DNA from 2 places in the Fusibacter sp. QWL-12 genome. Region 1 is predicted to be linked to the other one. Evidence: riboswitches for the same ligand, from Rfam matches in the RefSeq annotation. Region 1 holds a riboswitch; the other holds the start of a gene.

Evidence for each region. Region 1 has a riboswitch for FMN ahead of ribD (bifunctional diaminohydroxyphosphoribosylaminopyrimidine deaminase/5-amino-6-(5-phosphoribosylamino)uracil reductase RibD). Riboswitches for the same ligand answer to the same signal wherever they lie in the genome.
Region 2: linked by a shared signal. The riboswitch ahead of AC4PID_RS06050 (ECF transporter S component) and the one ahead of ribD (bifunctional diaminohydroxyphosphoribosylaminopyrimidine deaminase/5-amino-6-(5-phosphoribosylamino)uracil reductase RibD) in region 1 are both predicted to bind FMN.

The regions. Positions count from the first base shown of each region.
Region 1 covers NZ_CM178745.1:1,896,641-1,911,506, reverse strand. Annotated here, with positions in the region: gene AC4PID_RS09355 (O-acetyl-ADP-ribose deacetylase) at 1-265, opposite strand, end outside; gene AC4PID_RS09350 (S8 family peptidase) at 585-2,093, shown strand; gene AC4PID_RS09345 (S-layer homology domain-containing protein) at 2,127-4,127, shown strand; gene AC4PID_RS09340 (hypothetical protein) at 4,194-4,511, opposite strand; gene AC4PID_RS09335 (DUF1653 domain-containing protein) at 4,529-4,759, opposite strand; gene AC4PID_RS09330 (pyridoxal-phosphate-dependent aminotransferase family protein) at 4,897-6,006, opposite strand; gene AC4PID_RS09325 (ECF transporter S component) at 6,038-6,589, opposite strand; gene AC4PID_RS09320 (sensor domain-containing diguanylate cyclase) at 6,801-8,324, shown strand; gene AC4PID_RS09315 (HAD family hydrolase) at 8,399-9,058, opposite strand; gene ribH (6,7-dimethyl-8-ribityllumazine synthase) at 9,060-9,521, opposite strand; gene AC4PID_RS09305 (bifunctional 3,4-dihydroxy-2-butanone-4-phosphate synthase/GTP cyclohydrolase II) at 9,518-10,726, opposite strand; gene AC4PID_RS09300 (riboflavin synthase) at 10,736-11,377, opposite strand; gene ribD (bifunctional diaminohydroxyphosphoribosylaminopyrimidine deaminase/5-amino-6-(5-phosphoribosylamino)uracil reductase RibD) at 11,358-12,485, opposite strand; FMN riboswitch at 12,689-12,803, opposite strand; gene AC4PID_RS09290 (4Fe-4S binding protein) at 12,857-13,351, opposite strand; gene AC4PID_RS09285 (GGDEF domain-containing protein) at 13,452-14,615, opposite strand; gene AC4PID_RS09280 (LDCC motif putative metal-binding protein) at 14,821-14,866, opposite strand, start outside.
Region 2 covers NZ_CM178745.1:1,160,193-1,175,058, reverse strand. Annotated here, with positions in the region: gene purH (bifunctional phosphoribosylaminoimidazolecarboxamide formyltransferase/IMP cyclohydrolase) at 1-163, shown strand, start outside; gene purD (phosphoribosylamine--glycine ligase) at 176-1,432, shown strand; gene uvsE (UV DNA damage repair endonuclease UvsE) at 1,648-2,916, shown strand; gene AC4PID_RS06060 (cupin domain-containing protein) at 3,083-3,430, opposite strand; gene AC4PID_RS06055 (MATE family efflux transporter) at 3,607-4,989, shown strand; FMN riboswitch at 5,033-5,147, shown strand; gene AC4PID_RS06050 (ECF transporter S component) at 5,294-5,893, shown strand; gene AC4PID_RS06045 (FAD-dependent oxidoreductase) at 5,996-8,020, opposite strand; gene AC4PID_RS06040 (MATE family efflux transporter) at 8,272-9,633, shown strand; gene AC4PID_RS06035 (heme NO-binding domain-containing protein) at 9,711-11,525, opposite strand; gene AC4PID_RS06030 (ATP-binding protein) at 11,712-13,295, shown strand; gene AC4PID_RS06025 (BREX system ATP-binding domain-containing protein) at 13,344-14,477, opposite strand; gene AC4PID_RS06020 (BaiN/RdsA family NAD(P)/FAD-dependent oxidoreductase) at 14,619-14,866, shown strand, end outside.

The sequences.
Region 1 (14,866 bases):
ACTCTTCATTATGACCACCACCGTGCCAAACAGGTCCTACAGTATGTATCACATATTTTGAAGGCAAGTTAAAGCCTTCCGTTAGTTTTACATCACCTGTTTTACAACCGTTTAGCATTCGACACGCCTCAAGAAGCTTTGGACCAGCGGCTCTATGGATTGCCCCATCAACGCCACCACCACCTAGCAAGGAAGTATTGGCCGCATTAACGATTGCATCCACTTTCAGTTTTGTGATATCATTTCTAATAATTTCAAATGGCATATGCATCACCTTTCACTTTAATTGTATCTCTATTTTATTATAAAACATGAAATTGGTTAATGCATAAAAGTCATACAAAAATCTCTAATAAAATTTCTCCTTTAATACGCTGTAGTCCTTAAAGATACTATTTTACAAAAAATACTTTACCTCATAAATTTTAATTTACACATTTATATAGATACTCTATACTAATAAAGCTAGTGGAAATTTTATACATAAATCAACTAAATAACTCTGTAAAAAATGAACTTTTAACTAGATTTGTTTTTGTTAATGTATTAACATTTTCCGCAGTAAATCATTTCCTGGGGGAAGTATGCGAAGAAAAAAAGTACTCTTATTAAGCCTGTTTCTATTAACAGTCTCTACCATCTTTCAGTTCAACTTTGACGGGACTATCTCATTTGCTGAAACGATCCTGATTGAAAACACATCAACACAAGAAATACAAGCAATTAATACACTAGACTCAAAAGACAAAACGGGAAACGATACTTTTTTCTTGGCAGATGAGGATGGTGATAATACCACAAAACCTGTTAGCGTCAACAGTGACAGTATTACTGAATACCAACTATTAAGTGATGGCACAACACAGATTACATACGACATTAACGGCGAGTTTAAAACAGGGCTCTACCTTGAACCCGATTTATATCGTTCTTTCGATGAAGGCGAGTTTAGTTACTTTTATACTACTTTATCCGTACCTTATGTGGCCGAAGAGCTAGGATTTTCACAATTATCTAATAAAGTTGCTCAATCCAGCACAGATATTGTCGTCGCGATTCTGGATACCGGAGTTGATGTAAAAAACGCGACATTAAAATCGAGATTACTACCTGGTTATAATACCGTTAAAAACAAAAAAGACACTGATGACACCAACGGGCATGGTACGCATGTTGCTGGAATAATCGCAATGTCTACACCTTCAAATGTGAAAATTCTACCTATAGATGTTTTTGATGAATCAGGTTTGGCTAAGGATTCTGATATAGTTACCGGTATTTATTATGCTGTTAACCAAGGTGCAAAAGTCATTAATATGTCACTATCAGGCGAAGGAAAAACCAACTATCTTGAAAATGCGATTCAATACGCAATAGACCGAGATGTCATTGTTGTTGTTTCTTCTGGAAATGATGCTTCTGATAATAGCTATCTGTATCCAGCTGCATTTGATGATGTCGTTACAGTAGGGGCAACTAACACACTTGGTAGCTTATTATCTTACTCTAACTTCGGTGATTCAGTTGATATCTGTGCACCTGGCGAAAATATAGTCAGCACCTATCTAGACAATACCACAGTTTCAATGTCAGGAACTTCTATGGCCGCACCTTTTATCTCAGCAGCTACTGCTCTAATTTGGCTAGACCAGCCTGATTTGGATGCAGATGAAGTTAAAAAAATTATGCTTTCCCAAACAAAAGATCTTGGCGCTCTAGGAAAGGATCAATTTTTCGGATCTGGTGAAATAAATTTAACTGGTTATGCCTCTAGTGATTCTTTTTACTTGATTGGACATACTTATGCAAACGTTGACAACATCCCCGAATATAAATTCGATCTTCCCATTAAATTTTACTCAGATAATACTATTGAGACCATCGATTTTTTGGTAGATGGTGTTCCTGTTAAAACCTTGTATTCTACAGATAGCGTACAAGACGCTTCACTTAACATTCGTAAATTGAAATTAGGTGAACATAAGCTAACCGTTACAATAAACAACACCAATGGCAGTCAAGAAACCGTAATTAATTCAAAATTTCTAATCCCTGATTACAATGTTTCAATTATTGTATTTGATCTTCTTTGAAATATTATTGGTTCAGACAATTTTCGTCCTCAAATGGAATTTTATGAGTATGATTTAGACGAAAATATTTATGATGAGCCTTCTTCTCTTTTCATGGATGAAAATGTTTATCAGCTCAATATTGATTTTACAGCAATGGCCAAGGCAAATCGAATCACATATGGTTGTTTAAACTTGTCCTATTCGGATACACCATTTTATTTTAGAGGTCTCTTTACCAGCGGTCTTACCTTACTCGAACCACTCAGTTGTGAAACCGTAACCTTTGAGTCCGATTGGGAATTCGGAGACAACGCTTACGTGGAATACAACATTCCATTTGATCGTTTTAAAAACTCAAAATATATTAGTCCCTTATATGAAAGAGTCCTGCAATATACAGTTGGCATGAGGCAGCTCTTAACAACCCAAGAAGTATACGATAATCCAGATGGAACCTATTCAATATCACAAGATAAAGGGAAATTTTTTGTAAAAATTTACAATGATACAAGTTATTCAGATAGTATTAAGCCACCTGAAGTATTGTATAACGATTACTTGTGTTATTTAGATGATTTTGATCTTACCTATGAAGACTTTAGTGATGTTTCATTTAAACTAGTTCCAGAAGCTTATTTCAATCAAATTGAAATTGTAGATCCAGTTTCATTAAGTTATGTAATAAATGTAGATTTGAGTTATCTAGACAGCGTCGCCGATTCATATGATGTTAAGCTCGGTAGAAATATCTATAATATAAAATACTGTTTTAAACATGCGCTTAATAATCGAGAATTATACTACAAAATCTTTACCAATATAAATCTTTTTGAACCATTAATAATAGACTCTCCTTTTTTAGAAGAAGTTAAAGAAGAGGTCATGTTAGATAGTGGAGAAGGTGTTATCCTCCATGAACTGGTTAACAACGTTGGCGGTAGTATCGTAATAACTGAACATGACTATGTAAACCCAATACTCGTCCTAACAGATACTAAAACGAAAGCAACATACAGAATAAAAGGATATAAAACTATATTAGGCTATTATAGCTACGTGAATGAGCAATCTCAAGATGCTTACAAATTAAAAGGGATTCCAAATGGAAAATACAGAATGACTTTCGAATATGAAGAAGGTGTAATTTTCTTCCCTTATGCACATTATGATTCGGTTGTAGAAATCAAAGACAATAAAATATTTAATGGTACAAACACTGCCCCAAGCTCAGATACCTCTCACACTTATTATATTACGAAAAATTTCAGTGGTTGGATTGATTTAAATCGAATTTTCAAAGATAATGAGCAATCCACGTTGGTCTATAAAGCTGATAAAGGATGTGTTATCGACAATATTCTGTATTTTTCGAACTATAAAAATAACGATATCGTCGTAAAGGTAAATGCTTACGATGGCGCTGGAGGCGTAACGACCACAACACTTAATTTAATACGATCACATGACAATGAAAATGGTGATGATTTTACGCCAATTCCAGAAATCATAAGCATGGATGCCTCAAATTGGGCGAAAGAAAGCATAGCGATTGCAATTACTAAAAAACTAGTTGAAAATAGTATTCTAAGCCAGTATCAGGAAGATATTACAAGAGGTGAAGTGAGTATTCAAGCAGTAAAAATTCTCGAAAAATATGTCGGGACTCTGAAAACAGCTGATACTTCAACTTTTAAAGATACTGAAAGTGAAGCTATTTTAAAAGCCTTTAAGGCTGGCATACTAAGTGGTACAGATAAAGAACATTTTAGTCCACAAAGCACTATAACCCGCGAGCAATTTTGCGTCGTTATCTACAAACTTGCTCAAAAAATTGAAAAAAGAACTTATGAAACATATGCCATTGATACCAGTTACAAAGATCAAGCATCCATCTCCAGTTGGGCCATTGACGCAGTAAATTTCTGCAATAGAAATGGCATCCTTATAAGCAATAACGGCAAACTCTCTCCGAAAAGTAATGTAACAAGAGAAGAAGCCATTGTGATGTTTGTGAAACTCTATGAACAAATCACCAATAAAACTTTAAAGTAATCAAATAAAAACGTCCCAAGCATACCGTTTTTCATACGGTACCGCTTGAGACGTTTTTCTTTTTTATTAATAGTCATCCCTACTGGACTTTGACTTAGATTTTGCTTTCTTTCTTGAAAGTCTGACACCACCAAATCCGCTGATGATGGCGATGTAGAATCCAAAATCGTACCACCAACCAGTGTTATTGACCTCATAGACACGAGTCGTGTCATTAAATAAGCTGATAATTAATGATAGCGGTGCTAACCAACCATGCCAGATGCCCCAAAAGAAGCCAGCTGGATCTTCGCTGGTGTACTTGCTATCTCCAGGCAGACAGCCCGTCAAAAGTACTGCCATCATAGCCACTAACAAAATCAATAAGATACTCTTCTTTTTCATAGATCCCTCCAATGATTTTACTTACTCAAATCTTCACTCATAAGGACAAAGCGTTTCACCCTGCCCTCCGGCGTCTCCTTCATATCCAAAAACATATCATAGGGTCTTACCCATACATCCTGTTCACCGTAAAGCTTTTGGTAGACGACCATGCGCTCCTCCGTCTCACTGTGCGTCGCCACTGCCAACACTTTATAGAGATTGCCTTTGAAATGTCTGTAAGTACCGCCAATAACTAGCTCTTCCAAAATAAGTTTTCCCCCCTTACAAGGCTTATTAACCTAATTATACCACACAGGCACGAGCTAAATAAAAAACACATGCAGTAAGCTTCTCATCTCATTATATCATAAGCAGAAATCAACTGAATGTGTTCTATTAGGGTTTAAAGTTTGATATTAAATCTCTTATCGGTTTGAACCAACATCTTAATCGCACTCAAGGTTCGATCCAGATAGTCTTCATTGATGTTTTCGCCCATATGTCCTATTCTGAGTACTTTCCCCTTTAATGGACCGAATGCGCCTGTGATCATAATGCCATGCTGTTTTAAAAGTGTTTCTCTAAAAACAGCCTCATCAAATCCTTCTGGAACTATGATAGCGGTTACGGTATTAGAAGGGCTCTCAAGTGGGTAAAGCTCAAAACCAAGCTCGAGAAGTTCTTTTCTTGTGCGATTCGCAGCAGTTTCGTGCTTTGCTATGACGTTTTCCCCCTCAAACCATCTTTTTAGCGCAGCATTAAATGCATAAATATCGCTAACCGGCTGTGTATAAGGGAACCACATTTGCTCGTTATACCCTTCCCATGTTAATAGGTTGGTGTAAAAGCCTCTAATCGGTGTCTTTCTCTCTTTCATGGCTTGCTTCGCCTCCTCGCTCATCGCTAAAAAGGTGAGACCTGGAGGTGCGGACAGGCATTTTTGTGAGCCGCCCAGAATCATATCGATTGACCATTCATCGGTCTCAATCGGCATGCCGCCGATAGAAGAAACTGCGTCCACCACACTTAGTATACGATGCTTTCTGAGAAGTGGGCAGATCAATTCGATAGGGTTTATTAGTCCAGATGGCGTTTCGCAGTGTACGACCGTCGCAAGCTTGAAATCGTGATCCTTATCTAAGAATGCACTTAGTTTTAAGATATCGACAGGTTTTCTAAAGTCCTGCTGATAATAGACGCACTCTGCGCCATACATCTTTGCAAAATCGCCGAAGCCTTCACCGAAGATACCATTGCTGATAATCAGCACACGGTCACCATCTTCTATAAGGGAGGCACAAGCTGCCTCTAGTCCCAGTATCCCTTCTCCACTGAGGATTAGGGTTTCATTTTTTGTCTTCAAAAGCTTTGCCACAAGCGAAGCCGTCTCCTGATACAGCTGAAAGAAATCGGGATCAATATCAGGCTGAAGCATCGGTTTTGACATTGCCATTCTTATACTTTCATGGATCATCGTTGGCCCAGGTGTCATCATTAGATAATTTGCATTCATGTGACTTCCTTTCATAGATCAATCGTCATAATTAATTCGAAACAGCGGATAACTTTCTCAAATAGCCTGAGAAGCCACTCTTTTGAATGGTTAAAATAACTGGTGTTGCGATTACGATACCCGCAACAGCCTGCGTGATATCGCCAGGAATCGATGCGATTGCAGCTGGCAAATCTCTGTAAAGTAATAAGTTATATCCGAGATAACCGAAAATCATCCAAACACTTGGCAAAACAAGTGCTATAAGCAATCTAAAAAAGCTTTTGCTCTCACTTTTTCCACCGTTTGCGATGCTACCCACCGCATAGCCCATGATGCCTCTAATGATAAAAGTACCTGGTGCCCAAATTGCCCAAGGTGATAATATATCAAATAGTGCCATACCCAGTGCACCTGAAATCGCACCATACTTCTTGCCAAAAACAACTGCAATGGTAAATAAAGCGACGTTACCAAGATGAATCAATCCCCCAGTTGCAATACCTGGAAGCGTAATTTGAATTGCGTAAGTACATACAAATACGATGGCAGTAAAAAGACCTGCAAGAACCACTTGTTTTGTTTTTAAATTTGTCGGTTTCATAATACCTCTCCAAATGAATTTTTCATTTTCATTATAAAAGGGGATTGTCCTTTTAAAAAGTGTCAGAATCGAATTATATAATAGGGTCAGTTCGATATATTGATCGTCGTACTTATATTAAAAATGCGTATTTCTTTCAAATTTTGAGTTATAATAGTCATAGAAAAAGATTTATCCGTCTATAATGACACATCTAGAAAAAGGAGTTTAGATGAAATTAAGATATAAGCTTCATTCACTAACCGTTGCATTTACGGTTATCGTTATTATCGTTCTCAGTTTTGTATTGGTCCTTATCAGCCGACAGAATTTCTATGGGGTTGAATCCATTTTTTATAAGGACAAGGTAGATACCGCAAGAGTTGCTCTTGAAAATGAATTTTACGCACTTGAGTATACCTTAACGGACTGGTCGAAATGGGATTTGACCTACGATTTCGTATCTGGAGAGGATAACAATTTTATTGAGGAGAATTTAAGCGGCGATGTTTTAGGGGGATTAGAATTAGACTATCTCTATATTTACGATGATTCTGACAAACTGCTTTATGATCAAATGAAAGATCCAAATGGATTCAGCACAGGAATTGATCAGATTGTTTTAGATGTGCTGAAGGAATATCCAAATCAGACTGGTGTGTTGTCCATAGGCGATCAGCTCATTATTTTTTCTACCATGCGTATTACCAATAATGAAGGGACAGCAGACCCAAAAGGGTTCCTCGGATTTGCCAAGGTGATTGACTCAGATTTTGTTGAGTTTTTTAATATAGAAACCAGTATGGATTTCACTATAGAAAAGATAGTGGTTACTGATGACTCAGACTCAAATGATTCAGCAAACAATTCAATGCGAGGTCATTTTAATGTATCCAGTAATCTCAATCATACGAGAAGTGCAGATAGTACACTCAAGCTCGTTGTTCCAATCGTTAATTCAGATCAAACCCTTGTCCTAACGACAAATCTTGAAAACGCAATCCAAAAGCTAGGGACACGATTCATTTATCTCGCAGTGTTTTTAGTCTTTTTAATCCTTAGCTTTTTTGCTGTTTTACTAAATGTGTCTTTTGAACGTGTTGTCATTCGACGTCTTTTAGAGCTCAATGGACAAATTGCCTTTATTAGAAAATCTAGAAGCACCAAAGAAAGGCTTAATTCCAAAGGCTATGATGAGATTGGTGAACTCGGTGAAAACATCAATCTGATGCTGGAGGAAATCGACGAAATTCATACTGAGCTCTCTAAACTCGCCGCATACGATGATATGACTGGGGTTTATAACAGACGGATCGGTTTAGATATTTTGGACGGTTTAATTAAGAGTTTTAAAAATAACGAAGCCACCTTTTCTGTTATTTATCTTGATATTGATAACTTAAAGCTTGTGAATGATCAATTTGGTCACTCGTCTGGTGATGAAATGATTACTGATGCAATCAAACTCGTACTTGATGCCATACCAGATCCTAGATATGTTATACGATTGGGTGGTGATGAGTTCTTAATCATCTTAAAGAACCACAATTTAGAGAAAGCTAAATCTGTTGAAGCTCTGATTATTGACGCCATTGATCAGTTTAACAAAACCTCACACAAGGTTTATAGTTTGAGCTTTAGCATGGGTGTCATCGAATATGAAAAAACCATGCAGCTTGAAGAGATACTAGAGCTTGCAGACAAAGAGATGTATCTTTCAAAAGAGAAAAAACGGTCGAAAATTTTAAATAAGTAATGAAAGATCAAAAAGAGCTAAAATAACGACTTTTAAATGTGTTATTTTAGCTCTTTAATTTTGTGATACTAAGCTTAAAAATAATCTAAAAGTTCACCAATGTCATGTATTAAAGCATTGGCAGCCTTTAGTTCCTCCAGCTCACCATACCCATACAAACAGCCTATGGAAAACAACTGGTTGGCACTTGCCGCATCGATGTCTGCTTTTCTATCTCCAATAAATGCTGCGATTTTTGCTTTTGAATCTTCTTGATTAAGATCCTCAACCAACTTTAATATCTCTTCCTTAGGCAAATAACCGTATGTCTCCGCTGCAATAAAGGCATCAAAATAACGATCAAGTTGAAAGGCTTTTACGACTGCATCTCGATAGCTTTCCTTACAGTTGCTGAGAATCTTCAGGCGATATCCCTTTTGCTTAAGCTTTTGCAATACCGCCTCAGTGCCTACATATAAGCGTCCTTCACCCATTTCAATCGCCTGTGACATAAGCTGACCAATCCACTGAGAAGCTTCTTTTTTAAGTTCCGGCTCTAATTCAGACATAAACTTTTCCCACATCTCCGGTGGTGAATACCCCAGCCAAACAGATGCTTCCTCCAAACTTAATCGTCTTTCCGGCAAAGCTACTCTGCCTCTAAGCATATCATAAGCCGCTTGTAATGCTTTTTGATAAATTAAGGCTGTTTCATGCAAAGTCCCATCAAAATCAAAATAGATAATCTTGTCCATGTTACTCGACTAAGGCAAGGAAATTTGCCATTTCGATAGCGGTCATCGCAGCATCCGCACCTTTATTACCAGCCTTGGTCCCCGCTCTTTCGATGGCCTGTTCAATGGTATCTGTCGTTAATACGCCAAATATCACTGGTAGATTTTGATCTAAAGAAACCTGCGCAACGCCTTTAGCGACTTCATTTGAAACAAACTCAAAATGTGGTGTCGCACCTCGAATGACAGCACCCAGACAGATAATAGCATCGTACTTGTTCGTCATAGCCAGTCTTTTTGCTGCAAGAGGGATTTCATAAGCGCCTGGTACCCACGCCACATCGATTGCATCCACATCTACACCATGTCGGATGAGCGTATCCTTTGCACCTTCAAGAAGTTTACTCCCAATAAACTCGTTGAATCTGCCAACGATAATTCCAAATTTTTTCCCAGTTCCTATTAAATTCGCACTAAATATCATATTTTGTTCTCCTCCATGTTATATAGATGTTGCATCTTATCCTGCTTGGTTTTTAAATACTTGAAGTTCTTATCATTGTGAGACATAACGATTGGAACGCGACCAACCACTTCAAGTCCATGACCTTCTATGCCAGTTAATTTCAACGGATTATTGGTCATTAGCTCAATTTTACGTAAACCCAAATTGTATAAAATTTGTGCACCAATGCCATAATCTCTTAGATCCTCGGCAAATCCCAATGCCAGGTTTGCTTCCACAGTATCAAGTCCTTGATCCTGAAGGGCGTATGCTCTTATTTTGTTCAGTAGGCCTATTCCTCTTCCCTCCTGACGCATGTAGAGCAGCACACCTTTACCTTTTTTTTCGATGGCTTCAAGTGCGTGAGCTAATTGATCACCACAGTCACATCTTAATGAACCAAACGCATCTCCTGTAAGGCACTCTGAATGTACACGAACCATTACGACATCATCTGGACCTATCTCTCCTTTAACTAAAGCAACATGGTGCTCATGCGTCAAAAGATTCTCATATCCTACCATTGTGAACTCACCATATTTCGTCGGCATTTTGGCAGCAGAAATCTGTCTTACATGAGATTCAGTTCGTTTTCTATATTCGATTAAATCCTTAATCGTCACCATAATTAACTGATGCTTATCGCAGAATTTCACTAAATCTGGAACGCGAGCCATCGTGCCATCGTCGTTCATGATTTCACAGATGACACCAGCTGGCTCCAGTCCTGCAAGTCTTGCAAAATCAACTGCAGCTTCGGTATGTCCAGCTCTTCTTAGCACGCCACCTTCTTTTGCATGAAGTGGAAAAATGTGTCCTGGCCTCGTAAAATCAGCTGGTTTGCTATTTTGATCTAGAAGCGCTCTTAACGTTTCAGAACGCTCATAGGCAGATATGCCTGTGGTTGAAGTTTTAACATCCACAGAAACTGTAAATCCAGTTGCTTTTGGATCTGTATTGTTGACGACCATTGGATGGAGATCAAGACGCTCGATAGCCTCTGTAACCATAGGTGCACAGATAAGCCCTCTACCATGTGTCGCCATAAAGTTGACCGCTTGTGGTGTGACATGTTCCATCGCCATCAATAAATCGCCTTCATTCTCTCTATCCTCATCGTCTACGACAACGATCATTTTTCCCAACTTAATTTGGGCAATTGCTTCTTCTATTTTGCTAAACATAATGATCTCCTATAAAAAACCTGTTCTACTTAAAAAGTCCATGTCTACACTTGATGTTTGTGACGATTTACCTAACAGTCTTTCAACATATTTTCCAATTACATCACTTTCAATGTTCACAACGTCACCTGTTTTTAAAAATGATAGTGTTGTCATTTTCGACGTGTGTGGAATGATAGAGACGACGACACTATCATGGTTCAGCTTTTGTATGGTCAGACTAATCCCATCTACAGCTATGGAGCCTTTTTCAATCATCCGAGCAATTAATGCCTCGTTTATCATAATCGTGTAAAGAGTTGCATTTCCGTGCTTCTGAACATTTGAAATCCTACCGATTGCATCGACATGTCCAGTTACAAGATGTCCATCCAATCTATCTTTCAAGGTCATTGCACGTTCTAAATTAACCCTACTGCCGATACTTAATAAATTTAGGTTCGTCGATGCAAAGGTAATCGGCATGACATCTGTGGTATATTGATTGCCCATAATCGCAGTAACCGTTAGGCAGACCCCATTTGTAGAGATACTGTCGCCCACTTTTATAAAAGATGCAATTTCTGGCGCTTCAATGGTTAATATGGCACTCTCAGAGGTCTTTTTTATGCTGTTTACCCTTCCCATCGTTTCAATCAGCCCTGTGAACATGATTGACCACCTTTCCTTTAATGCATAGATCTGTTCCAGACATTTCATAATTTAAATCAACCAATTCTATTGCCTCTGATATGTTTTCGATGCCAATACCCGATACTGGTGACTTAGCAGCTTCTCCACCGAAAATTTTAGGAGCAATAAAAAATAATACTTCATCTACATTGCCGCTTCTTAATAAGCTATCGTTTAGTGTACCGCCACCTTCAAGTAAGATACTGCAGATGTTTAGCTCACCTAAGCGTTTCATCATTGCATCCATGCAAACTTTATCCTGATTACAGCCTTTGGCATTATTTTGATTAACAATTTCGACTTTTATAGCTGCACGTAATAACGCGTCTCTTTTTTTAGCTTCAATTTGATCCGTGGTCACTAAAATGGTTTTATAATCTCTCGCAGTCTTTACGATCTGAGAGTCTAGTGGCAATTTACCTTTTGAATCGACGATAATGCGAATAGGATGTGACGGCGTCTCGTAGATACGAGTGTTCAGCATCGGATCATCTGATAAAACCGTACCGATCCCAACCATAATCGCATGAAAATCCTGTCTCAGTTCATGCACCTTATTCCTCGAAGCTTCGCATGTTATCCACTGACTCTTACCTGTCTTAGTGGCTATTTTTCCGTCTAGAGTCATCGCCGATTTCAGTAAGACATAAGGTTTTTGAGTTTCTACGAGCTTTATAAATCCTGGATTCAATTCTCGACACTGGGCTTCAAGTACGTTTAAAGTCACCTCAATCCCATTACTTCTTAGTTTTTCAATGCTTTTCCCAGCCACCTTTGGATTGGGGTCAACCATGCCAATGACAACTCTTTTAAAGCCCTGTCTGATGATTTCATCTACACAAGGGGGTGTCTTGCCGTAGTGAAAGCAAGGTTCTAATGTGACGTAAAGTGTGGCAGCTTCACATGATTCACTTGCTGAACGAATGGCGATGATTTCTGCATGTGGCTCACCATATCTTTGATGATAGCCTTCGCCAATTTTGCGGTTATCCTTTACAATAACCGCCCCTACCTTGGGGTTTGGATTGACATGTCCACTGCCTAGCCGCGCTAAAGCAATGGCTTGATTCATCCAATTTTGATCCATTTTAACCTCCTTATTAATTAATATTGAGGTCTTCAGGTATAATTCATAAAACACATTAAATAAGTTCTCGGATAATAAAATCTCAACTTTTGATGAGCTATGCAACTCTTTAAGGATAAAAAAAGGCTCTGAAAGTATAAAAATACCTTCAGAGCCATGCTCATCGAAAAAAGTACAGACCAAAAAAATAGATAGCCTACCGATACACTCTTCTCCCATCCAGACTATACTGTCGGTCTTGGAATTACACCAAGTCAGCCGTTAGGCTCGCGGACTATCACCGCCGGTCGGGAATTACACCCTGCCCTGAAGATTATTCAATTCATCGTTAGGATAACACATCGATATATATTTGTCAAAGTTAAGATTTATTAATTTTTAATGGTAAAATCCAAGCTGTTATTTGGACATGAGGTTACACAAGCCATGCATTTAGAACAGCTATAAGCTGTACTAGAATCCTTCTTATCAGCTTTATATAGGCTCATCTCTGGATTGATCGAGGAAATGTAACAAGCTTTATCACAAAGACCGCATGAGGTACAGGTGCTTTTATTTCTTCGAATTCTAAAGAGTGAAAATTTATTTAAAAACCCTTGTATCCATGCCACAGGACACCCTAATTTATAATAATTATACATTTGTACTTTGGTTTGTTCTGACGACATATTTTTAGTCATAAACTCCATCATTAGCCCTATTGGACACATCCATTTGCAAAATACCTTACCCAATAAAGCACCGAGGATAATGCCTACACCAAGAATGATTAAAATGCCCTTGGGATGCGCCAAAAACAAGTAAAGTGTAATGCCACCAAAAAGATATTGAAAACTCCTTCTATACTTCGCCAATCGTTTCACCATAACTTTATGCCTCCTAAAATTTAGACCCCCTGTACAGGGGGTCTAAATCAGTATAGCATGTTTTTAAGTTCATTTAAATCAAAAAAAATACTTTAGATTACTAAAACCACTCCACTCTGTTTCTTCCGTTTTCTTTCGCAGAATAAAGCGCTTGATCCGCATTTTTAAATGCATTTGTAAACGATAACTCCGAAGTATCTAGAACTTGAGTGATTCCAGAGCTCACAGTCATTGTAATCGCTTTTCCATCAACATAAATTTCGGCTTGTTCTATTCTGAGTCGTAATCCTTCCATTAATTCATGACTGGATACCTTATCTTTTTCGGTAAATAAGAATACGAACTCCTCTCCACCCCATCTGGCATAGATAGCGTCCTCTTGTATACTTTTTCTTATTAGATCAGCAACTTGTTCTAAGACGAGATCACCTGTTTTGTGACCATACTGATCATTGATGGTTTTAAAGTGATCGATGTCCATAATACCAAGGAAGATAGCACTTTTAGAAAGCGAGGTTACATTTATCACGTTCTCTTTTAGAATAGTTTCAAAATATCTACGATTATAAAGCCCGGTTAAAAAATCATAATTTGAAATGTATTCTAATTTTTTATTAATTTCCTCTAAGACCATATTTTTAACGATATGATCCAAGTGATTTTCGTAGGTGATTTTAGAAATAAATAATACGCATAGATAAAACATCGTTCCATTAACGAATACATCCATGAGCATATTTGTATCCTCTTGAAAGTAAAAGCTAAGCGTTAAAAACAGAACCTGTGGTATGGTGTAGACGATAAAATTATTCGGTGATTTAATTAATACGGCTATCCCAACTACGATAAAAATCGTAATATACGATGTGAAGTTGCCCAGTGTGAGTTGGTCTAGTACACCTATAAAGGCCATCCATATCATGCCAGATAATACGATTGCTTCTGATAGATAATTATACAATCGACTGGTAAGCTTGTTTTTAAAACGGTTTAATAAAACCAGTACCGTCAGGCTCGTCATAAGAATAAGAGAATGAAATACTAGATAAAGCAAACTAATGTTATAATCACCCGACTGGCTCATAATATTAGGAATATCGTTAAAAATGATTAACATCAGCTCTAAAAAAGCAGTTAATATACTGAAAATCAACAACCTTTTATTATTTGTCCTGATTAATTCTATCTTTACTTGATTTTGTTGCTCTGGGCTTAACTCATTTAATTCTCTTATAGATTCATTGCTAAATATGCGTTTGAACATTTGAGCCTCATTTCAGTGAAAGTTTTTAATATCCATCTAATAGATTTAACCCAATTTATTATAACATAATCAATTTCTTTAGCTAAAATAAAAATCCTAAGGCATCGAACCTTCAGATTTTACATCAAGTTCCTTGCTGCTAAATAAAAAAGGAGCTATGATTTAGCTCCTCAACACCTATCGGTATGCTTCTAGTTTACTTTGATTAAGACTGTTTTGGTTGGTCTGAATTTGCCTGTTTCAGTTCACAA
Region 2 (14,866 bases), 740 kb from region 1:
TGCGTTTTTCCCATTTGCAGATGCGATAAAAGCAGCTGCAGAAGCAGGCATCTCAGCGATTATTCAACCTGGTGGCTCGGTCAGAGACCAAGAAGTTATCGAAGAAGCAAACAAATACGGTATGACAATGGTTTTCACTGGAATGAGACACTTTAAGCACTAATCGGAGGTCGTAATGAAGATATTGATTATTGGCAGCGGTGGGCGTGAACACGCAATTGCGTATAAATTAAGCCAAAGTGAAAGGAAACCAGAATTGTTTGTTGCGCCAGGAAATGCGGGGATGGCCGATATCGCTACCTGTGTCCCTTTAGCAGTAGATAATTTAGAAGGTTTGCTTTCATACGCGGTGACTGAAAAGATAGATTTGACCATTGTTGGGCCTGAACTACCTCTCGTTATGGGAATCGTGGATCTGTTTGAAGCTGAGGGACTGAGGATTTTTGGTCCCAAAAGATATGCATCTCAGTTTGAAGGTAGTAAAGATTTTACAAAAGCGTTTTTACAAAGACACAAAATCCCAACAGCTAAGTCGGAAACCCATGTGGATTATACATCTGCACTAGAGGCTTTGAATCGATTCACTTATCCTGTGGTGATAAAAGCAGATGGTCTTGCTGCTGGTAAAGGTGTTATCATAGCGGGAACAAAGGAAGAAGCTGAAATGGCACTTTCAGAGATGATGGAACATAAGATATTTGGTAACTCTGGTACCAAAGTCGTCATTGAAGCATTCTTAAAGGGGATTGAAGCCTCTATTCTTTGCTTTGTGGATGGTAACACGATTTTACCAATGGCACCTGCACAGGACTACAAGAAAGCAATGGATGGTGATGAAGGCTTAAATACTGGGGGAATGGGCACTTATTCTCCAAGTCAGATCATTGATGCACCACTAATGGATCGTATACAAAATGAGATTCTCAACCCGTTTATCACTGGTATTAAAAAGGATGATATCGACTTTAAAGGGATTCTTTTTGTCGGTATTATGATAGATGGTGATGCGATTAATGTACTAGAATACAATGTACGTATGGGCGATCCTGAAACGGAAGTAACGCTATGTCGTATGGAAAATGATCTTTTAGATGTGATCGATGCTGTATTAGAAAAACGTCTTTCACAGGTAGAACTCAGTTGGACAGAAGAATCAGCAGTTTGCGTCATAATGGCTTCTGGTGGCTATCCAGCAGATTATGAGAAAAATAAAGTGATCTCAGGTCTCAAATCGATGTCCGAATCGGTAGTGGTTTATCACTGTGGAACAAAATTCGATTCTGAGGGGAATGTCGTGACAAACGGTGGAAGAGTTTTAGGCGTGACTGCAAAAGCGAAAACACTTAATGCTGCAAGAACACTCGCTTATCAAAATGTATCAAAGATTCAGTTTGATAAAATGAGCTATAGAACGGATATTGCTAAGTTTTAAACCCTATAGATTGTGGTATGAATTAACTGTTGAAGGTTTCTTCGACAGGTCAGCTTAACGACAAACGCCAATAGTTGCGTTAATTTTAAAAGCCTGCCTTCTTACGTATAAAATACGCTGTGAATGCAGGCTTTTTCATATCCTTAATATTGACGAGACATGGCACCCTCGTATCAAGTCTTTGACCATAGAAAAATCTGTATAGGAGATCAAAAATGAGAATAGGATATGCCTGCCTCACCGTCGGCGTTAGAGATACCGCGCTTAAGAGTTGTACACAGAAGAATGCAACAGAAGATCATCTTATAGCTTTAATACGTCATAATTTAGATGTGCTAAAAAGGATGCTAAACTACGATGTTCAGCATGGTATTCGAATGATGAGAATTAGCTCGGATATTATACCTTTTGGCTCAAGTCCAGTCAATCAACTGAAGTGGTGGTTGATTTTTGAGACCGAGCTAAAAGAAATTGGTGATTTTATTTTAAACGAAGATCTTAGAGTTTCTATGCACCCTGGGCAGTATACCGTTTTGAACTCACCGGATGAAGATGTCGTAAAAAGAGCGATCATAGACCTCGAATATCATGCGAGATTTTTAGATGCGCTAGGCGTTCCCGCTTCCCATAAGATTATTCTGCACATTGGTGGGGTTTATGGTGACAAAATAAAGGCAAAGGAACGATTTAAAAGGGTTTATAAGACGCTATCAAATTCGATAAAAAGAAGGCTGATTATCGAAAATGACGACAGGCTGTATACGATTTCTGATGTGCTTGAACTGGGTGAGGCACTTGAAATACCAGTTGTATATGATAATCTGCACAACTGGGTTAACCCGTCAGATTCAAATGTGCCGGATCGGATATGGATCGATCGAGCGGCTCACACTTGGCGACAGATGGATGGCAAGCCTAAAATTCACTATTCTCAACAAGCAGAAAACAAACGACTGGGTGCGCATACGGATACCATTTATATAGATGCGTTTTTAAACTTTATCGCAAATTTGGGTGATGTGAAACCAGATATCATGCTAGAGGTGAAAGATAAGAATCTGTCTGCTTTGAAATGTATCTATGTTTTATCAGAATATAATAAAATTAGCACTTTGGAGAAAGAATGGGAAAAGTATAAGTACTATGTCCTTGAAAGGTCTCCTAAGATTTATAATGAAATCAGAAGCTTGTTAAAGGATAAGACTGGTTATCCAGCAATTATATTTTACAAATGGATAGAAAACGCTCAGAGAACGCCTTTAGAATATGGAAGATCAATCAACGCGTTTCAACATGTCTGGGGGTATTTTAGAGAGGTCGCTGATGCTAAAGAAGTTAAACAATACGAAAAACAAGTTGCTCGAATAGAGTCTTCAGAAGCTGATTTTGAACATCAGATAGAGCTGTTAAAGCGTTTTTTATTGAAGCTGGCATTTAAATACAAAATTCATTATTTAATAGATAGTTTGTATTTTTATCTTTAAGGCATTCTTGAACGACAAATCTTATGTATTGGTGATTTAGATGTCTACAATGGTAATTATTAAGGGCAGTTATAACGCCTCAGGTAGTGGAGAAGTCCAGTACAAGAAGAGGTGTTATAACTGCCCTTTTAGATTGGCTTTAAATATTACGATTTTTAATGTACGCTTATTTATGCCCTTCTTCAGGTACGATGCAGATAAATTTCAACATACCTTTACCGACATTTGAAAATTGATGAAGTGTATTTGCTGGTACATATGCATAGCTACCTGGTTTGAGTTCGTGTAAAGTATCTCCAATTAACAAGGTACCATTGCCCTCAATAACATAATTAATATGTGGCCAATTGTGTTGATGTTTTGGGGAGTAACCTTCATTTTCTAGCTCTATTACACGCATTACGTAACCGTCCCAACCTTCTTTTGGTGAAACGAGTACTTTCATAGCCGCATTCTTTGCTTCAGGACTTGTAATTTCAGATGCTAATAGTTCATTAAAATTTCCGACAATCATATCTGCCTCCTTGATTTAAGTTCAACTCTCTATTTTTATTATACCATTTATTTGTTCTACCACGCACACTTTAGGGCATTAACTTATAAGAAACTGTAAATATTTTGTGACTCGAAATATTTGAGTGGCGAAAAAATAAATGCTATAATGGTTTTAGCACATAAATAGGGGGCAGTATGGATTTTTTGCAGAAGAGAGAAATGATACTTAAAGGGGATATGAAAAAAGTGATTTTAACTTTATCACTTCCGATTATGCTCAATAACTTTATTCATACCATTTACAACTTAACAGATACTTATTTTGTTTCAAAAATTCCAGGAAATGCCGTTGCAGGCATTCAGTTCGTATGGCCGTTAATCTTTTTAATCATGTCTTTTGGGATTGGTATGGCCGTTGCAACTTCTTCGATTATTGCGCAGTATATTGGAGCGCACATGCAGGAAAAGGCAAAGCAAACGGCTGGTCAAGCGATATTTTTAATGTTAGGTTTATCCATTGTATCCGGAATTGTTGGTTTTTTCTTTGCGCCGATGATCATTAAGGCAATGGGAGCGACAGGTGAGCTGTATGACAACTCATATGCTTATTTGAGTATCATGTTTTTAGGTATGCCGGCAACATTTTTACTCAATGCGTATAATGCAATTAAACAAGGGCAGGGAGATACAGTATCTCCTCTGATTATTGGTGCTCTGTCAGTTGGGACAAATATTATATTAGATCCGATTTTTATATTTGTTCTCGATATGGGAGTTCAGGGTGCAGCGCTTGCAACTGTAATTGCGACGGGTATTTTTGCGGTGTACGGCATTATTACAACGTTTAGCTCAAAACAAAGCCTGCAATTGACGTTTTCACATCTGAAATATAACAAAGAAATTTTGTCAAAGATCATCAGCATAGGCTTTCCATCATCTGCGGGTCAAGCAACTACGGCTTTTGGCTTCACGATATTGAACGTATTTCTAGTTTCTTTCGGAGACATTACACTTACTGCGTTTGCAGTTGGTAATAGAATCAGTTCATTGATCATGATGCCCGCCATGGGGATTGGTAGCGCACTGGCCACGATAGTGGGTCAAAACTTAGGAGCGGACAATGTTGGTAGAGCAAAGCTAGCAGTTCGAAATAGCACGTATTTATCAACCGCTTTTTTAGTGATCGGTGGCTTGATTATGCTTCCTTTTTCAAGACAAATCGTTTCTGCTTTCAGCAATGATCCTGAAGTGATCATCAGCGGAACGAATTACCTTAAAATGATCATATACTCTATTCCGTTGATGGGTTTCTTTCAAATTTTAGTGGGAACATTCCAAGGCTCTGGTCATACCGTATCTGCGATGATTTTAATGATGGGTAGATTATGGGGCTTGAGAATTCCAATGGTATTTGCCCTCAGTCATTTGGATGGCTTTGGGCCGGATTCGATCTGGTGGGCGATGATACTCTCCAACCTAATCACGTGTTTAATTGGCCTAGGGATATACAGTACAGGGCGCTGGCAGCATAAAATTATTAAGCAAAAGAAATCTTTGGTGGATGAATTTGCTGTGTGAAGTCGTTGACAAATTGAATCGAGTTGTTTATACTCTAAGTATAAAGAATCTTCAGGGCGGGGTGTAAGTCCCCACCGGCGGTAAAGCCCGCGAACCGAAAGGTTGATCTGGTGTAATTCCAGAGCCGACAGTTATAGTCTGGATGGAAGAAGAGGTTTATGTTTGATGTGTATGCATTTACCCCTGAAGTCTAGCTTTAGGGGTATTTTTTTTATAAGCACTGCTTTAAACAGCAAACAAATACCCTGAAGCCCCACACACAATTGGTCGGTAATCCGACGACAATCATTAGGAGGTTTTAGAAATGGTGACAACAACTAAAAAGAAACTCAATGTATCAACAATGACAAAAGTAGCAATGTTAAGTGTAATCGCATTTGTATTAATGCAACTTGAATTATTAATTCCGATTTTCCCAGCATTTTTAAAAATTGATGTGAGTGATTTACCAGCATTAATTGGCGCTTTTGCACTTGGACCATTTGCGGGTGTTGCAATTGAAGCAGTTAAAAATATTTTGCACTTATTACAAACGACAACCGGTGGTGTTGGCGAACTTGCTAATTTTGTAATCGGTTCTGCAATCATCGTTCCAGCAGCACTCATCTACAAAAAAAATAAATCAAAAAAATCAGCGATTATCGGTTTGGCTATAGGTACAATTGCAATGGCAATAACCGGTGCACTTGCTAACTACTTCGTCTTAATTCCATTTTATACAGCTTTCATGCCAATAGATGCAATCGTAGGAATGGGTACTGCTGTAAACCATAATATTAATTCGGTATGGGATTTGGTTTTACTTGGCATTTTACCTTTTAACTTATTTAAAGGTGCAGTTCTTTCCGTTTTAACTTTAATTCTTTATAAACACTTATCACCAATCCTTCACAAAGGGATGTAATCAGTAGAAAACAATAATAAAGCCTGTCTAAATTCCAAAATGGAGATTTAGCCAGGCTTTTCTTTTTTTAAGACTTATACTGTTTTGTTAAAGCAAATGGATTTAAGCGTTTCTTCTTAGATTTGCCATCATTCTAGCGAGTCCGCCACCATTTTCTAAGTTAGTAAAGCCATAAGCTTTAAGAATTTGAACGGCATAAGCACTTCTTGCTCCAGAGGCACAATAGAGTGTGATTTGACGATCTGAACTACCCAAATCATCAACTTGAGATTCGAGCTCATCAAGAGGAATGTTGATTGCTCCAGGATAAGCACCATAAGCAAACTCTTCTTCTGTTCTTACGTCGATAATGATCGGTTCGTTTGTTGCTTCCTTTTTCGTTTCAACGACGACTGCTTCATTTTCAACGGTTGCGTTTTCAGCTGCTTCACCAAGCGTCTTCGTTTCAGGAGCTGGCAGTTTGAGTTCAAAGTTTGCAGGTGATAAAGCTCTAACATAATTTGAGAGACTGATGAAACCACCGCTTACGTTGATGACGTTTGTGAATCCAGCACCAACGAGTGTTCTAAGGGCTTGATGACCTTTCTTACCAGTTTGATCATAAAGTAAAATTAAGCTGTTTGGATCGAGTGTTGCAAGAGAGCTAGATAATACTTCTAATGGTAGGTTGATAGCGCTTTCAACATGTGCCTTTTCATATGAGAAAACATCTCTCAAATCGATCCAAGTTGCTTTTTTACCCTCTAGGAAAGCGTCTAATTCACTAATTGTCAAAGCAGGTGAGAAACCTGACATTCTGTTTTCAGCAACATAAGATGCCATATTGATTGCATCATTTGCATTGCCAAGTGGTGGTGAGTATGCAAAATCAACATCTGACAAATCAGATACTGTAAGCTTAGAAGCGATCGCTGTCGCTAAAACGTCAAGTCTTCTATCTGCGCCTTCATAACCAGCGGTTTGTCCGCCAATGATGGTACCTGTTTCTTTATCGTATACGACGAGGACGGTTACCATTTCAGCACCAGGATAATAAGAAGTATGGTGCTCTTTATGAACGACGATGGCATCTGCGTTAATTCCCTCAGCTCTTGCAGCTTTAAGAGATAAACCAGTTGTACCAGCAACTGCTTCAAATACTCTTACAATTGATGTACCGATACTACCTTTATACTCGTGTTTCTTACCAAATGCATTTTCAGCAGCAATTCTGCCTTGTCTGTTTGCAGGTCCTGCTAATGGAATTCTTACCTTTTTGCCAAGAACTCTGTGCTCGAGTTCAATCATATCCCCAGCAGCATAGATACTGTCATCGCTTGTTTTTAAAGTTGAATCAACCAGTAATCCGCCAGCTTCACCAAGAGCTAAACCTGATTCTTGAGCAAGCTTTAAGGTAGGTCTAACGCCGATTGACATTAAAACCATATCCGCTTCTACGGTTGTACCATCTTTCAAGATGACATTTGATTTGCCAACTTCAGCTAAAGCTTTGTTTGTATATAATGAAACGCCATATGCCATTAACTCTTCTTGAATAAATCCAGCGATTTCAGCTTCCATGATTCCCATAACATGTGGCATCATTTCGATAACAGAAACCTTCATCCCTCTTTTAGCAAGTGCTTCAGTCATTTCAAGACCGATAAATCCGCCTCCAACAACAACTGCCGTTTTAGGATTTTTATCTGTAATAAATGAGTTGATTCGATCCATATCGTCTAGAGTCCAAAGTTGGAAAACATGATCTTGATCTGCACCGGGAAGTGGTGGTGCAATCGGCTTGCCACCTTGTGCTAAGATAAGTTTCGTATACTCAAAGCTTCTTTTTTCGCCAGTTTTAGCATTTAAAGTATGAACGACTTTGTTTGCTCTGTCAATTTCAGTTGCAGCAGTGAAGATGTGCACATCTGTGTTGTATTGTTCTTTAAAACTTTCTGGACTTTGTAGGATCAATTTTGATCTGTTCTTAATATCGCCACCGATATAGTAAGGAAGCCCACAGTTTGCAAAAGAAATATCAGCGCCTGCTTCTAAAATAGTAATTTGAGCGTCTGCTGAAAGTCTTCTCGCTTTAGCTGCTGCTGTAGCGCCTGCAGCGACACCACCAATAATAACGATTTTCTCCATTTTTCACCTCTTATAATGTATTAAATAGGGGAACCTCATAATAAAGAGCGTTCCGTAATTTTACAAACACCCCCCTACCTAGGGGGTCTATTTCATTTTATAGGCATTTATTTCTAATGTCAATCTATAAAAAATGAACAAATATTTAAGAAACCGAAAAAAAAAATCTTTTTATTGCAATAATAAATAAAGCTTGCTTGTTGGTATGGATTTGCTAAACTATTAAGGGGCACGAAATATCGAGGTGACTGATGCGATTGATGACGGAAGAACAGAAAAAAATAAGATGGCAAATCCTAACTTTCTTAATACCCATTTTGATTTCAAGTATCCTAGAAATGTTAGTGGGCATCGTTTCGATGAAGCTAATAGGTGACCTTGGATCTGAGTCCATCGGGGCTATGGGTCTGAGTACACGGGTAAGAGGGATTATCTGGGCAGTTTACAAGGGAATCGCAATTGGTGTTCAAGTTGTCGTTGCACAAGCCTATGGCGCAAACAATCCAGATAGAATCAGACGTGCATTATCTCAAACCATAGGATCAATTTTTTTAATTTCAATGTTGTTTTTATCCTCTATGCTAATCGTACCACAGTTTTGGTTAGGTACATTGTTTGGTGCAAAAGGCAGCTTGCTTGAAACGGGTATAAAGGTTCTTCGAGTAGTGGGATGTGGTATGCCGTTCCTTGGAATCGTCCTAATCATATCAGGAGGACTTCAAGGCAAAGGGGACGCTAAAACGCCTATGATGATCAGTGGCCTTATGAACGTCCTAAACGCTTTGTTTGGTGCTGTTTTGGTATATGGGTTGTTTGGTATGCCTGAGTTAGGACTTATGGGAGCTGCATATGGACTTGCACTGTCGCAATTTGTAGCTGCGATTTTCGCTTTGTACTTAACTTTAAGAAAATCTGGCATATTATCAGGTGTAAGGATAAAGGCATTCTTTAATTTCAGTAAAGATATTATGACTTCTGTTTATAATACTGGTGTGCCAAGTGCAATTGAATCTCTGTTTTGGCAACTGAGTTCTATTCTGCTTATTAGAGCAATTCTAACCTATGGGGAAGATCCGTATGCAGCCTATCAGCTTGGATTACAGGCAGAGAGTGTCGCATACATGCCTGCTGCGGGATTTCAAATAGCAGCGACGGCGTTTATTGGACGCTATTTAGGTGCTAAGCAGCCTGAGGTCGCAAAAAAGTATTTGAAGGAGATCTTATTAGGAGCCATCATAATATCTATGATTGGTGGTGGTATGTTAGTCGCCTTCCCAACCGTCTTACTGGGATTTATGACACCTGATGCAAAGCTGATTGAGATTGGGAGCTTTTACTTATTGGTGTGCGGTCTGGCACAAGTGCCTCAAAATATTGCAGGCGTATTAGGTGGTGCTTTAAGAGGTGCGGGCTACACAAAAATGCCGATGTATGCCGCGTTTGTTGGTCTGTACATGGTACGAGTACCTATTGCATTAACGGCAGCATATGTGTTTAATTGGTCGGTAAATATCATCTTCTTGGCAATTGGTATAGATATGTCTGTAAGACTGATTCTCAACGGATTCTTATATCTTAGAACCAACATTTATCAAAAGCCCAAAATCGTTTAATTAAGTAAGGGTTCTTTAAATCATATTACGCATATAAAAAGGGAGTCGCCATAATGGGACTCCCTAATTTTATGTGATTAGATTTTATAGCGTTTTAACTCATCTTTTAAGAAGAGAACTACTTTTTCTAGCTCGCTGATATTTGACGTTAATGAAATGATCTCTGAAGAGAAGTTTGTAACGTTTGCACTCATTTCCTGCGATGTTGCAGAGTTTTCTTCTGCGATAGCTGCAAGTGTATGCATGTTCTCAAATACGCGATTGATTTTAGCAGTTTCTTCTGAGAGTTGCTTAGAAATCTCAGAAATGGAAGTAGATACACTTTTGATTCTACTTGAAGCATGCTTACTTTCATCGGTTACGTTTTCCATAGTCTTAGTTCCGTTTTCAAGCTCTTTGAACTGATCGTTAACTTGCTGAACCATGCTATTAACGCCTTGTGTAAAGAGCTTTAAGCTACTGTTGATGGTATTAACAGCTTGCTTTGAGTCTTCTGCTAGCTTTCGAATTTCTTCTGCGACAACGCTGAAACCTCTACCCATTTCGCCTGCTCTTGCAGCTTCGATAGATGCGTTAAGCGCGAGTAGGTTCGTTTGCTCTGCGATACTTTCAACAGTACTTACAATTGTGATGATATCCGAAACTTTTTCACTAAGTTCATTACCTTGCGCATTTACTTCTGCAAATTTATCTTTAACACCGTTTAATTTTTTAGAGACATCTTCGAGGTCATTAAATGAAACTTCAATTTGCTGTACTGCTGACTCAAGGCTTTCTTTACCTTCAAGTTCTCTTTTACTGATGGTATTTAAGATCTCGATGTTATCAGACAGGATGCTGACAGAGCTTTCAGTTTCTGTTGCTTGATGTGTTGCACCCTCCGCAACTTCTTGAACTGCACTTGCAATTAAATCTGATACTTCACTTAAATTTTTAGCGACAGTCGAGAATTTACCAGTAAATGAGTAAAGGTCATCGAGACCACCTTTGATATAAGTGATTTCTTCTCTTAAGCTTTCCTTAGCAGATGTTAATCCCTTATAGGTTGATTCAAATTGGTCGCCAGTTCGTACGATTAAATCCTCAGAAAGCTCAAGCGCTTTAATTTTTTCAAACTCAGTTGATAAATCTTTAATTGGCTTGTGAACTGAATTGGCATTTAACAAACCACCTAGGAAGACGACAACAGGCGTAGCAATTAAAAGTGGGATATTTTCTAATCCATTTAAAATGATAACTGCCAACAAGGATAGCAAAGTTGGGAAAATTATAATTTTAAGAGAAGGTGATTTTAAGAAGCCTAGTGATATAAATTTAGAAAATCCGTAAGAACGCACTTGCTTTGGCGTTTTTTCAAATGCCAAGTGAATTTTAACCACATGTGTACCATCAGAATCAATTTTCTGATCGATAATTTTAGCATCAATTTTTTCATTAAAATGCTTGCCAACGCCTTCTATTAATCCCATCAAATAAGCTTGAAGACCACGTTTGGACTTGTAAGTGATTACCATATTTTTTGGATCAAGTTCATCTGGAATCAATCTAGGTGGTTTTGCACCTGGAATCATCTTTGTAAGCTGTGTATGGATTTTATCCATCATACCTAAAAAGCCCATTGCTGATGATTTGTCAAAGAAAGATGGAAACCATTTATAAAATGATGCGATGTTGTTTTGACCAAGTTTTTTCCAAAGTTCTTCAGTCGATAAACCTTCGTGTCTTGCAAACGCAGCCATTAAACTCATAATTTTTGCATCTTCAATTTCTTCTAAGGGTGTAATTAGTTTGTGCGGATTCCACCCTTCTTTTGTCAAAATATCATTTTTAGTTTTTTCACCATAGATGGTAACGATGGTGTTAAGCCAAATATTGACGACAGTTCCTTTCATTGTTCACCTTCTTATTAGTATTTTGTTATGTGATCTGATACGAAAGGTATCGCATCAGCGAGATTTAGATATGTTGAAAACAGTTTAATATCATTATATAGTAGAAAGAAAAAAACGGGTATTCTTTTTTAAAACATTTAAAAAATTGTTCAAACATATGTTAAAATAGGGTGAGGAGGAAGTACTATGTCAAATCCGATTTTAGTCCTAGTCGCCTTGGTTGCGGTAGGTATAGTCTCTTATGAAATTGGGAATCGATATTCTTATATAAGATTGAATCGAAATAAAGTGTCTTTTGAAGAAGACCCTTTATTGACCTTGCATAAAATTCATAACAAAGAGTTGGATTATGATGTGCTTCTAGAAAACTTTGCCGAATCCGTCGTGCTTGTGGATGCTAACATGAGAGTAAATACCAAGTGGTGGCACATTGCAGATGACACACAAATTTCTAAGTCTGCTGAGATTGATGTGCCTAATTTCTTTCATGAACTCGGGTACTTAGAAACTGAGGTTATTGAAGAGATGTTCACTGAACTCTTTATGGCTGATGATTATCAACAAAGACAACAGATTATTTCATTATTACCCATTGAACAACACTATAAAGATAAAAAAATATCTTTTAGATACAATTATATTGCACAAACACAACAACTTGCAATTTTCATCGCAGATGAAAGTCAATTGACGACACAGTTTGAAAAATTCCATACCAAAATCATGGAGATGGAAACTGCGCTAGAGGTTTTTCGTCATCAGAGAGATTTTAATAGTTTAAGTCAAAAGTACAATCGAATGATCAATGAGGAGTTGGACCGAATCTTTACATTTTCTGAAGATGTTCCGACGATTATGAATCAGCTGAGTTCAAAACTACATGAAATTAAAGGTGCTTGTAGGGTCCTTAAGATGTCTCATTCAGTGGATGAAATCGATCGGTTTTTAAGTGAGATGTCTAAATTGCCAAAGGATTTGACTTTTAATCAGTTTAAAAAACAGATTGAGCATCTTGGGATAGCAGCATTATTAGAAGAAGATTATCAAAATCTGAATCATTATTTGGATCGTGATATATTGACTGCTAGAAATATATCTGTGGAACTAGAGGCATTGGAAGAGCTAAAACGATTGATATTATCGTTAGAGGATTCGAGTGAAAAGCAACAGCTCTTGAATCGTTTTAATAGTATTGGATTTGTGAGCATTCATGAAATCATAAGACGGTTTGATAATTTTGCACAAGACTTGGCTAAAAAGCACAATAAAAAGCTCGCACCGATTAAGTATGAGGGAATACCATTATTCTTCGACGAAGAACAGTATAAAGAGATGATCAGTAGCTTTATTGAGCTCGCTGCAAATGCAATTACTCATGGTATTGAATCTCCGGCTGAGCGTTATCTAATTGATAAGTCTGAAAAAGGTCATTTAATCGTTAGAATGCAAAGATTTAATGATGGCTATCTAATCGAACTGGAGGATGACGGCCGTGGTATAGATATCAATGCTATTAAAGAATCCCTTTACGAGAGCAAGACCATATTTTTTGACGACATCGTCACTATGTCAGAACAAGAAGTATTGTCCAGTATATTTAATGAGGGAATCGCCAGTCAAGGCTATTTAGGCGAGGGACTTTATAATGTAAGGCAAAAGGTCGAGCAGATCGGTGGAAGGATTTCAGTACTTTCTGCACAAAATAAATTCACCAAGTTCACTGTTTTTTTACCTAGCCTAAGTGAAAAGAACGCTACTAAAGCTAAATAATAAAATCAAAAAGGTGGTCTTTTGTAAAGCAAAAGAACCACCTTTTATTTATGCTTTTAATTGATCTAGTTTTTGGATGAGACGCGTTACAAAATGTCGCGTAACGTCTTGTGTAGGATCAAACGTAGATATGGTTTCATTAAACAAGGTTAAAGCATCTATTGGAGCGCTTAATCGATAACATTGCTGATAGAGACGAATGATTTTCTCTGTGAGCTCAAGAAGCGCCTCTGAGCCCAATGTGTCTAAGAGGATTACATTCTCATTGCCACTCAGTGGTTGATCTGGGTGCAGGTTTAATCTCTGTGATAAAGGGATATTGCTTAAAATTCCCTTTTCTCTATCGTGTAGAATGTTCTCAGTACCTGAAAATACAAACATGACATGCTTCATTTCACCAGAGGTAGATAAGTCGATGAGGTGTTTGAGGTTGTTATAACCCACCTGTCTCAAATCACTTCTCTCACCGGTCACTTGATCGATTTCATCGATAAAAACGACGAGCCCTTTATAGTTCAGTAAAGTAATAAGCTTGATAAAAGCGCGTAAGAAATCCATGGTATTTGTTTTATCCACTGCGCCGACGAGTTCATACTTTTGCTTGAGCTCATATGGGACATTTTTTTCACCTGTAAGCCATGCACACGAAACATTGGTCATCTCCTGATTGCGCTGAATACGACCGCGCATAAAGCTTAAAAAAGCCCTTGCATAGTTCATGTTGTATTTCGAAAGTTCTTGGCAAACGGTGTTCACCTCGAATCGCTTTCTGTCTGAAAACGGAGCGTTTTGCAAGTTCTCGATCCATAAGTCAAAGATGTCTTCAAAAGAGACTTTCATATTTGGCTTGCTTTTCAAATAAAGATTATGCATAATCGCATAATACAGGTCTTCAATTTTATTGAGTCTAAAGCCATTGTTAACCTGAAAGGAAGCAATGATAAAATCTTCATTGATGGCAGCTTGCTTATACGTGTTGACAAGAAGTGATTTTCCCACGCCAAAAGGCCCGGTGATGAGCTTGACCATACCAGCACCTTTCCCAAGCAAATGAAGGGCGTGCTTAAACGAATCCATCTCTGCATCTCTGCCGGAGAGGATGGTCTCAGAGTTGTTAATAGGCGACGTGCCGCTTCTCAACGCATTGATCATTCTGAGGGCTTCTTCATTTGATAATAACAATTGGGACCTCCTTTAGGTACAGTGAACTAAAACAGTAATATCCCTATTATAACCTTTTTGTAATAATGAATAAATTATAATTTGAAACCTAGCCATAAAATCAATACAATGGAGATAGTGATTTCGTTAGAGGAGTATCAGATGACGTATGATGTGATAATCGTTGGCGCAGGTGCAGCCGGTTTATACCTTGGCGCACACCTCAATGGTGCCAATGTATTAATTCTTGAGAAAAACAATCGGCCAGGTATAAAAGTACTCGCTTCTGGATCGGGGCAATGTAACCTGACGCATAGTGGCTATATCAGTGCTTTTCACGAACGCTACGGCGATCACAAAAACTTTGTTAAACCTGCCCTTAAGGCACATGATAATAAAGCAGTGATTGC